2 regions of the Oribacterium sp. Sow4_G1_1 genome follow, and region 2 is predicted to be linked to the other one. Evidence: predicted binding sites of a transcription regulator. Region 2 holds the regulator's gene; the other holds the start of a gene.
The links. Region 2 encodes HrcA, which represses chaperone genes, less so after heat shock. Its sites were predicted from a motif close to TGTTAGCACTCNNNNNNNNNGAGTGCTAACA; they were not measured.
Positions count from the first base shown of each region.

Region 1: ACTQ52_RS07360 (Hsp20/alpha crystallin family protein) is a predicted target of HrcA. The motif match lies at 2,818-2,848, and genes of this name have one in related genera.

Region 1 is NZ_JBQKLS010000009.1:98,654-102,847, forward strand. Features, by position in the region: gene ACTQ52_RS07340 (copper homeostasis protein CutC) at 1-487, shown strand, start outside; gene ACTQ52_RS07345 (arsenate reductase family protein) at 565-906, shown strand; gene ACTQ52_RS07350 (RidA family protein) at 998-1,369, shown strand; gene ACTQ52_RS07355 (Hsp20/alpha crystallin family protein) at 1,575-1,991, opposite strand; gene ACTQ52_RS07360 (Hsp20/alpha crystallin family protein) at 2,210-2,650, opposite strand; partial or broken gene ACTQ52_RS07365 (flavodoxin family protein) at 2,985-3,254, opposite strand; gene ACTQ52_RS07370 (helix-turn-helix transcriptional regulator) at 3,270-3,464, opposite strand; gene ACTQ52_RS07375 (hypothetical protein) at 3,461-3,982, opposite strand.
Region 2 is NZ_JBQKLS010000015.1:2,720-6,913, reverse strand. Features, by position in the region: gene ACTQ52_RS09670 (3D domain-containing protein) at 1-601, shown strand, start outside; gene ACTQ52_RS09665 (3D domain-containing protein) at 1,045-1,623, shown strand; gene hrcA (heat-inducible transcriptional repressor HrcA) at 1,828-2,865, shown strand; gene grpE (nucleotide exchange factor GrpE) at 2,919-3,566, shown strand; gene dnaK (molecular chaperone DnaK) at 3,695-4,194, shown strand, end outside.

The sequences.
Region 1 (4,194 bases), on a different contig from region 2:
CGCCGATGGTGTCGTCATCGGAAGCCTGCAGGCGGATGGCGGCCTGAACGAAGCGCAGATGCGCGGCATGATCGATGCGACGGACGGTCGCTGTGGCATCACCCTGCACCGGGCCTTCGATGTATGCGCGGATCCGATCGCCTGCTACGAAAAAGCAGCCGACCTCGGTATCGATACGATCCTCAGCTCCGGGCAGGAAGGCGACGCACAGACGGGAATCGCGCTGCTGCGGAAGCTCGTACTGATGTCGGAAGAGAATCCGACGATCCTGGTTGGTGGCGGCGTAAAGGCCGACAACATTGCCGAAATCGCGGGTATGACCGGTGCCCACGCTTTTCATATGTCGGGCAAGAAAATCCTTTCGAGTGGCATGCGCTACCGGAATGAACATGTCCATATGGGCCTCGAGGGTATCAGTGAATTCGAGCTCTACCGGACAGACGAAGCGGAAATCCGGCGCGCAGTGGAGATACTCAGATGTCTATAAATAACTCTACGGTGTCGACCAGGAAAGCGGATTAAAACACAAGTAGAAAAACGAATGCATAGAAGAAAGGGAATTCGATGAATATTCAGATTTTCGGCACGAAAAAAAGTGCCGACACGAGAAAAGCCGAGCGCTATTTTAAAGAGCGCGGGATCAAATTCCAGTCCGTCGATATGAAAGAGAAGGGCCTCAGTAAAGGCGAACTGAATTCGGTCCTTCAGGCGGTCGGTGGCTTAGAAGAGCTTCTCGATGAGAAGACGAAGGACCAGAAAGCGTATCTGCTGATCAAATATCTCGCACCGGAAGATAAGTTCGAAAAGATACTCGAAAATCCGATGGTGCTGAAGCAGCCGATCGTGCGGAATGGCCGCCAGGCTACCGTGGGGTATCAACCAGATATATGGAAGAACTGGGAATAAGGCCAAAGAGAAGCCGCGGAAGTAGGATTCTCTTTGCAGAACGGACCATATTTCGCTATAATGTATACAAATCTTAAGGAGGACTACTATTATGACAACTGTACACACTACCGATGCTCCGGCTGCGATCGGACCATATTCCCAGGCGAAAATCGTAGGTAACTTCGTATTTGCTTCCGGTCAGATTCCGGTGAATCCGGCGACCGGCGCTGTAGAGAGCGAGGATATCGAGGGACAGGCTGCACAGAGCTGCAAGAATGTAGCTGCCATCATGGAAGCTGCAGGCACCAGCATCGAGAAGGTCTTCAAGACCACCTGCTTCCTCGCAGACATGAACGACTTCGCGGCCTTCAATGCGGTTTACGAGCGGTACTTCAGCTCGAAGCCGGCACGCAGCTGTGTCGCCGTCAAGACCCTGCCGAAGGGCGTGCTTTGTGAGATTGAGGCGATCGCAGAGCTGTAATGAAAAAACCGGCTGGATACACCGTGTATCCAGTCGTTTTTTATTAAACAAAAACCGGGCGGGCACCTTACGTGTCCACCCGGCTTAAGTGATTTTGTATATATGAACTGCGATTTCTGCCTCGCAGGGTCTGGGCATTCTATAGATGTTCGTGCAGCCACTCACTGAAGCACCCTGCATTCATCGGGCAACTGCTTTTCGGGTATCATCCCTCGATCTCGATATAGCTCTCTTCCGGCAGTGCCTTCTTCGCTTCTGCCTTCGGAAGACTGATCTTCAACACACCATTTGCAAAGGATGCCTTCACATCGTCCTCCGTAAGTCCATCACCTACATAGAAGGACCGCTGCATCGCACCCTCGTAACGCTCCTGGCGAATCAGTCTGCCGTGCTTCTTCTCGTCCTTGTCGAGACCCTTCTCCGCGGAGATGGTCAGATAGCCATCGGACAGTTGAAGCTTTACTTCATCCTTCTTGAAGCCCGGAAGATCGACCTCCAGCTCATAGCTGTTATCGGTTTCCTTCACATCGGTCTTCATCAGGTTCCGTGCACGCTTACCAAACAGTGGATTGTGCTTACCGAAGAAGTTCTTATTCCAGTCATTACCCCACTCGTTCATCATCTCATTCATCACATCATCACCATCACTAAATACACTAGGCATAAACATATTCATATCCTCCTGTTTATTTACTTCTGGTTCTCCCTGTCCGCTCATCGGACAGATGCGAACCGCTCTGTTTTCCAGCTCTCAGAGAGAACTGTAGAGCAGCTCTGGATGTAGTTCAGAACTTATGGATGGAGGCCAATGTCTCCATCGGGGCACTGCCCGCGAGGGAATCAGCCCTCGATAGCGATGTACTTCTCTTCCGGCACTTCCTTCTTCGGCTCCACCTTCGGAACGGTCAGTGCCAGAACACCATTTTCAAACTTCGCAGCGATGTCGCTCTGCTTTACATTCTCACCGACGTAGAAGCTTCTCTGCATCGAGCCGGTGTAACGCTCCTGGCGAACGACCTTGCCGCTCTTATCCTTCTCATCCTTGTTCTCATTATGCGAAGCAGAGATGTTCAGATAACCATCCTTCAGCTGAAGCTTCAGATCTTCTTTCTTGAAGCCCGGAAGATCGATCTTCATCTCGTAGTTGTTCTCATGCTCCTCGATATCCGTCTTCATGAGATTCGCTGTCGACTTGCTGTAGGCAGGCTCATAACCAAGCCAGCTTGTATCATTAAAGAAATCATCCATTAAGTTCTCACCGAAAATACTAGGCATATACATCATAATCACTTACCTCCTGTATAACCGGGCTCCGGGATTCTGTCCCATCGCCGAATGTTTTATGTTTCAGAGTTTCGAAACCACCGGCTCGGAATGCGCTTCCTTTCGGATTGCTTTTCCTTTGCTTTCTGTTCCTTTTCTCCTTACAACTAACATAATACTCGTTTTGTTAGCACTTTCAAGATGTGAGTGCTAATTATTTTGTGAACTTTTTGTGTCGATCTGGAACTCATCATTTTACCATTCGTATCCGGCACTGTTTTACTCTATCCGGCACTTTAACGGCGGCTTTCCGGTCATCCTTATTTGTGTTTACTGATTCCGGGGGAATACCTCATCCTGTAATCTTTCTCCGAAGGTCATTCAGATCTGCCTCGTCCGGATGTGAAAGTGCTCGATCGAAGTTCTCGATCAGCGCATCCAGATTCGGCTTTGCATCCGGCATTTCCTTCATCTTCACATAGCGGTCCCGTACAGACTGTGGCATTTTACCCTGGCACATGTACTCTCCGACGACGGTGTTACTTCCATCGATGGCGGCATGTACATTGGTAAGAATCTTCTGATAGTACGCTTCGCTCCCACCGAAGCCCGCAGTCCCAAACCTGATTGTTTCCATTCACGCCTCCCAGAACAGTTCATCCAGTGTCCGGTTCAGTGCCTTGCAGATCGCGATGCAGAGTCGGATCGTCGGATTATAATCGCCCTTTTCGATGGCGTTAATGGTCTGTCGCGACACACCGACGAGATCTGCCAGCTGCTGCTGGGACAGGTCCAGCGCCGCCCGTGCCGATTTCATCTTCAGGTTCTTCATTCCGCCGAACCTCCCCGTTTATCCATCCACGCTTTCAGTAGCAGATTCACGATGATCAGCGCAAAGAACACGAAAATCAGCAGACAGAGGCCGCCATCCCAGGTGAGGACGCCATGCACGATCACGTCGCCGAGCTTCACATGCCCCCGGAAACCGAGGTACTGCATCACCATCACCGCCACCATGAGCACGATCGCGGTGTTTGAGCCAGATGCCTGCCGGATGCCCCAGTATGCATCCTTCCATATATCATAGAGGATTACCACCAGACATCCCACCATAAGGCAGGCCATCATGAGAAGTGAAAACTCGATCGGCAGTGCACCGACGCACTCCTCCCACAGCACCACAGCTGCAAGCGAGAAGGCCAATGTCAAAAAGCCGTAACGAAATGCTCTCCCTCGAATCAGCTCCTGCCGCTCATCATAGCCACTGTAATCCTTATCCTTCTTAAACATGATGATCTTGAATATCTGAACCACGATAAATGCAGCCGTGAATGAAAAAATCTCTGACATATCCGTCGTCCTCCTTCTGACATAATGTAAATTATATCTTACATTCACAGCATATAATAGAACATGTCATTATGTCAAGAATATTTTACATTTCAGGGCATCAGTTATCAGTTATCCATATTTTGGTTACTATTCAAACGTAGTTAAATCAAGGCGTGGCTCGGTGGATAGTAACATATTTTGTCTATTTAATGATGCTTTCAAACGGATCC
Region 2 (4,194 bases):
CGGACGCAAGGGAAAAAGTACCACCACGCCGGCTGCGGAGAGCACGACCGTGACGACAGGGACAGCGTCATCTGCAGAGAGCCCGGCGCCGGTTGCGAATGCTTCTTCAGGAAGCGCGATCGCGACGACGGCAGCAGCGGGCAGCGCGACGGATCCGTCCACAGCACTGCAGGAGAAACTGGCGGCAGAGCAGGCGGAGGCAGCGGACCTGGCGGCACAGATCGCACAGGAGGAAGCAGCGGCGAGCGTCGGTACGCGTACAGGCGAAACACCGATCGGGGCCGTCGTGACCGAGGAGTCCACGAAGTATACGAAGGGCAGCTCCCTCGGCATCTTCCAGATCACCGGCTACTACGGAAATGGAAAAACCAATTCCGGCACCTGGCCGAAGGCAGACCATACGATCGCGGCGGATACGACCATCCTGCCGATGGGGACGAAGGTTTTCATTCATCATACGGTGTATACGGTTGAGGATATCGGCAGTGCCGTGAAGGGAAATCTGATTGATATCTACTACAACAGCTACGAAGAAGCCTTCGGTGTGACCGCCCTCGGACACCGTTTCGCAGAGGTTTTTGTGGCCGTTCCGAAGAGCTGAAGCGGGACATCGATCTCCTCGCGGATGCACGAAACAGGCGCTGAGATTCGTCCCGATACAGCTGCCGGAGCAAGACGAAACAGGGGGTGTTTTCATCCGTTTATTTCGGTCTTGAAGAGGACGCGGGAAGCGAAAAAACAGTAAAATAAAGACTTGAAAAAAGTGAAAAATCACACGCAAATGCGTGATTTTTCACTTTTTTAATTCTTACGATCTTATAAACTTTTTATAATCACACACTCGACTCTCCGATGAAATAATGCGCAGTCATACGCGTATAAGCGTATGACTGATAGATGAGGGGCTTGACAATTTTTTGGATTTGTCCGTATACTTTCGTGCGTTGAGCTCGCTCCGATCCGGAGCTCTTCGTTCATGCCGGTTCATGTGAGAAAAAACGGAAAGAGAAGTTAGAGACACCGGCGCACACACAGGAGGTTATTTTGAGTTTAAATCTACAAAAGCAGAGAGGTATGATCGGGAAGATGACGATGCTCATCGTACTGATGATTCTTACGATGGCGATGTCCATGCGTACGTATGCAGATGAGAGCGCAAGCTCCGGCGTTTATGCATCTCAGAGCCTGGGCAATGTACTTTTCTTCAATACCAGCACCAACCCACACTTCACCACCGTACAGGAAACGTATGCTGCACAGGCAGTAGAAGAAGCGAAGCAGAAGCAGCAGGCGACACCGTTGTCGGGACAGACGGTGTCGATCGATGGCCGGCAGGCGACGCCGCTGGGGCGCTTCAAGCTGACAGGCTACTGCCCGTGCGCCAGATGCTCCGAGGGCTATGGTACACGTACCGCGACCGGCGCACGTGCGACCGCCGGCAGGACGGTTGCAGTCGACCCACGCGTGATTCCGTATGGCACGCATCTTCTGATCAACGGCCATGAGTACGTCGCAGAGGACTGTGGCGGTGGAGTGCGTGGGGCACACATCGATGTGTTTTATAACACCCATGCGGAGGCGCGAAACATACTTGCGTATGCCGACGTATACGTCCTTCCGTAAGCGCCCTCGATTCGACGGAATTTAAAAAACAGAATATCGTGAAGAAGGGGAGCTGGCCATAGCGGTCGGCTCCCTTTCTTCACGATTTTTTCACAAATTCATCGAGGCTAATCCTTGACATCATTCCAAAATCGAGTAATATAGCAAATAGATGTTAGCACTCCGATATTTCGAGTGCTAACAGACGAAGAGGAGGTGGCAGAGATGGAGCTGGATCAGCGTAAGGTGGTCATCCTTACAACGATTATTAAAAACTATCTGGAGACCGGTGAACCGGTCGGCTCGCGTACGATCAGCAAGTATTCCGGACTCAGCCTTAGTTCTGCTACGATCCGTAACGAGATGAGCGACCTCGAGGAAATGGGCTACATCATGCAGCCGCATACCTCCGCCGGTCGTATCCCGAGTGATAAGGGATACCGCTTCTATGTCGATCAGCTGATGGAGCATCATCAGCATGAAATCGATGATGTGAAAACGGAGATGTTCGAGAAGGTCGATAAGCTGGAGACGACCCTGAAGCAGCTCGTAAAGAATCTGGCACAGGATACTAACTACGCTGCGGTGGTCACCGAGCCGTCGATTCATACGAATAAGATCAAGTTCATCCAGACGTCGATCGTGGATGCGAGAAGAGTGCTTCTCGTCATCATGATGCAGGGCAACATCGTTCGAACCGCAACGGTGATGCTGAGCGGACAGGATGAGCTGGACTTTAACCGTATGCTGAGTATCAACATGCTCCTGAACGACACACTGGATGGCCTGAGTGGTGAAGAAATCACCGAGGGGCGGATCGGACAGATCCTCGCCCGGACACAGCATAAGGATGCAGTGGGTGCGATCCTTCAGGCAATCATCAACATACTGGATATCCGATCCGGGGATGCACGCATCTATACGTCCGGTGCTACGAATATTTTCAAGTATCCGGAGCTCACGGAGTCGGACAATGCTTCCCGCCTTATCAATGCCTTCGAATCGAAGGATGAGCTCGCCGAGTTGGTCCATGAAGTGCAGGGAAACGAGCCGGAAAAGAAAAATCAGATTCAGGTATACATCGGCAGTGAATCGCCGATGGAAAACATGGCGGACTGCTCCGTGGTCACCGCAAATTACGAGCTCGGTAACGGGCTTCGAGGAACGATCGGTGTCATCGGACCGAAACGCATGGATTACGAAAAAGTGCTGGAGGTTCTCTCGAAGATTCAGGGAGAGATGGATCAGGCATTTCGGTCATAGAGATGTACAGAGAATGAACGGAACATCCGGACAGGATGTGATAGGAGGTTATCTTGATAGACGAAGAGTTAAAGAAGTCTTCTGAGGAGCAGGGCACCGAGGAGACCAATGCAGGAAAGACGGCGGAGCAGGAAGCTCCGGCAGCAGATGCTGTGAAGGATACAGAAACGAAGGAAAGCAATGCAAAGGATGCCGGAGAGGCAGAGAGCGCTGAGCAGAGTGCGACACCGGAAGCTTCGGATGCAGAAACTGAAAAGCTGAAAAAGAAGTATGAGGACGCGCTGGCAGAGCAGAAGGATAAGTACATCCGCCTCTATGCCGAGTTTGATAATTACCGTAAGCGGACCGAGAAGGAGAAGTCACAGAACTTCGATTTCGGTGCACGAGAGGTCATCGAGAAGCTGCTTCCGGTGGTCGATAATTTCGAGCGTGCGCTCGGTACCGTCGATCCGGAGGATGAGGACGACGCCTTTACGAAGGGCGTACGCGGCATCTATAAGCAGCTTGAGAAGATGTTTGAGGACCTCGATGTAAAGGCCATTCCGGCGGAGGGCGAGAAGTTCGATCCGAACCTGCACAACGCCGTGATGACGGATACTGAGAGTGATGCCGAAGAGGATACGATCACCCAGGACCTGATGAAGGGCTATACCTACAAGGGCCAGGTGGTTCGTCACTCGATGGTCAAGGTTAAAAAATAAAGTATGTTCATTCCGCCGGGAAACCGGCGTTTGAAGCACCTTCACCAGAGCGCGGAAGCAATCCGGTGATGGCAAGTAGATAGATTACAAGTTTTTATAATTTCGTTTTAGATAAAGGAGATATTGTTATGGGAAAGATTATTGGTATTGACTTAGGTACGACAAACAGCTGTGTAGCTGTTATGGAAGGTGGTAAGCCGACCGTCATCGCAAACGCAGAGGGTATGAGAACAACCCCGTCTGTCGTTGCTTTTACAAAGAATGGTGAGCGACTCGTCGGTGAGCCTGCAAAGCGTCAGGCCGTCACCAACGCAGATCGTACCATCTCTTCCATCAAGAGACATATGGGTTCAGACTATAAGGTAAGCATCGACGGTAAGGACTATACCCCGCAGGAGATTTCTGCGATGATCCTCCAGAAGCTGAAGGCAGATGCAGAGGCATACCTCGGTGAGAAGGTAAGCGAGGCAGTCATCACGGTTCCGGCATACTTCAATGATGCACAGCGTCAGGCAACCAAGGATGCCGGTAAGATCGCCGGCCTCGATGTAAAGCGTATCATCAACGAGCCGACCGCAGCTGCACTTGCATACGGCCTCGATGAGGGCGACGAGCAGAAGGTTATGGT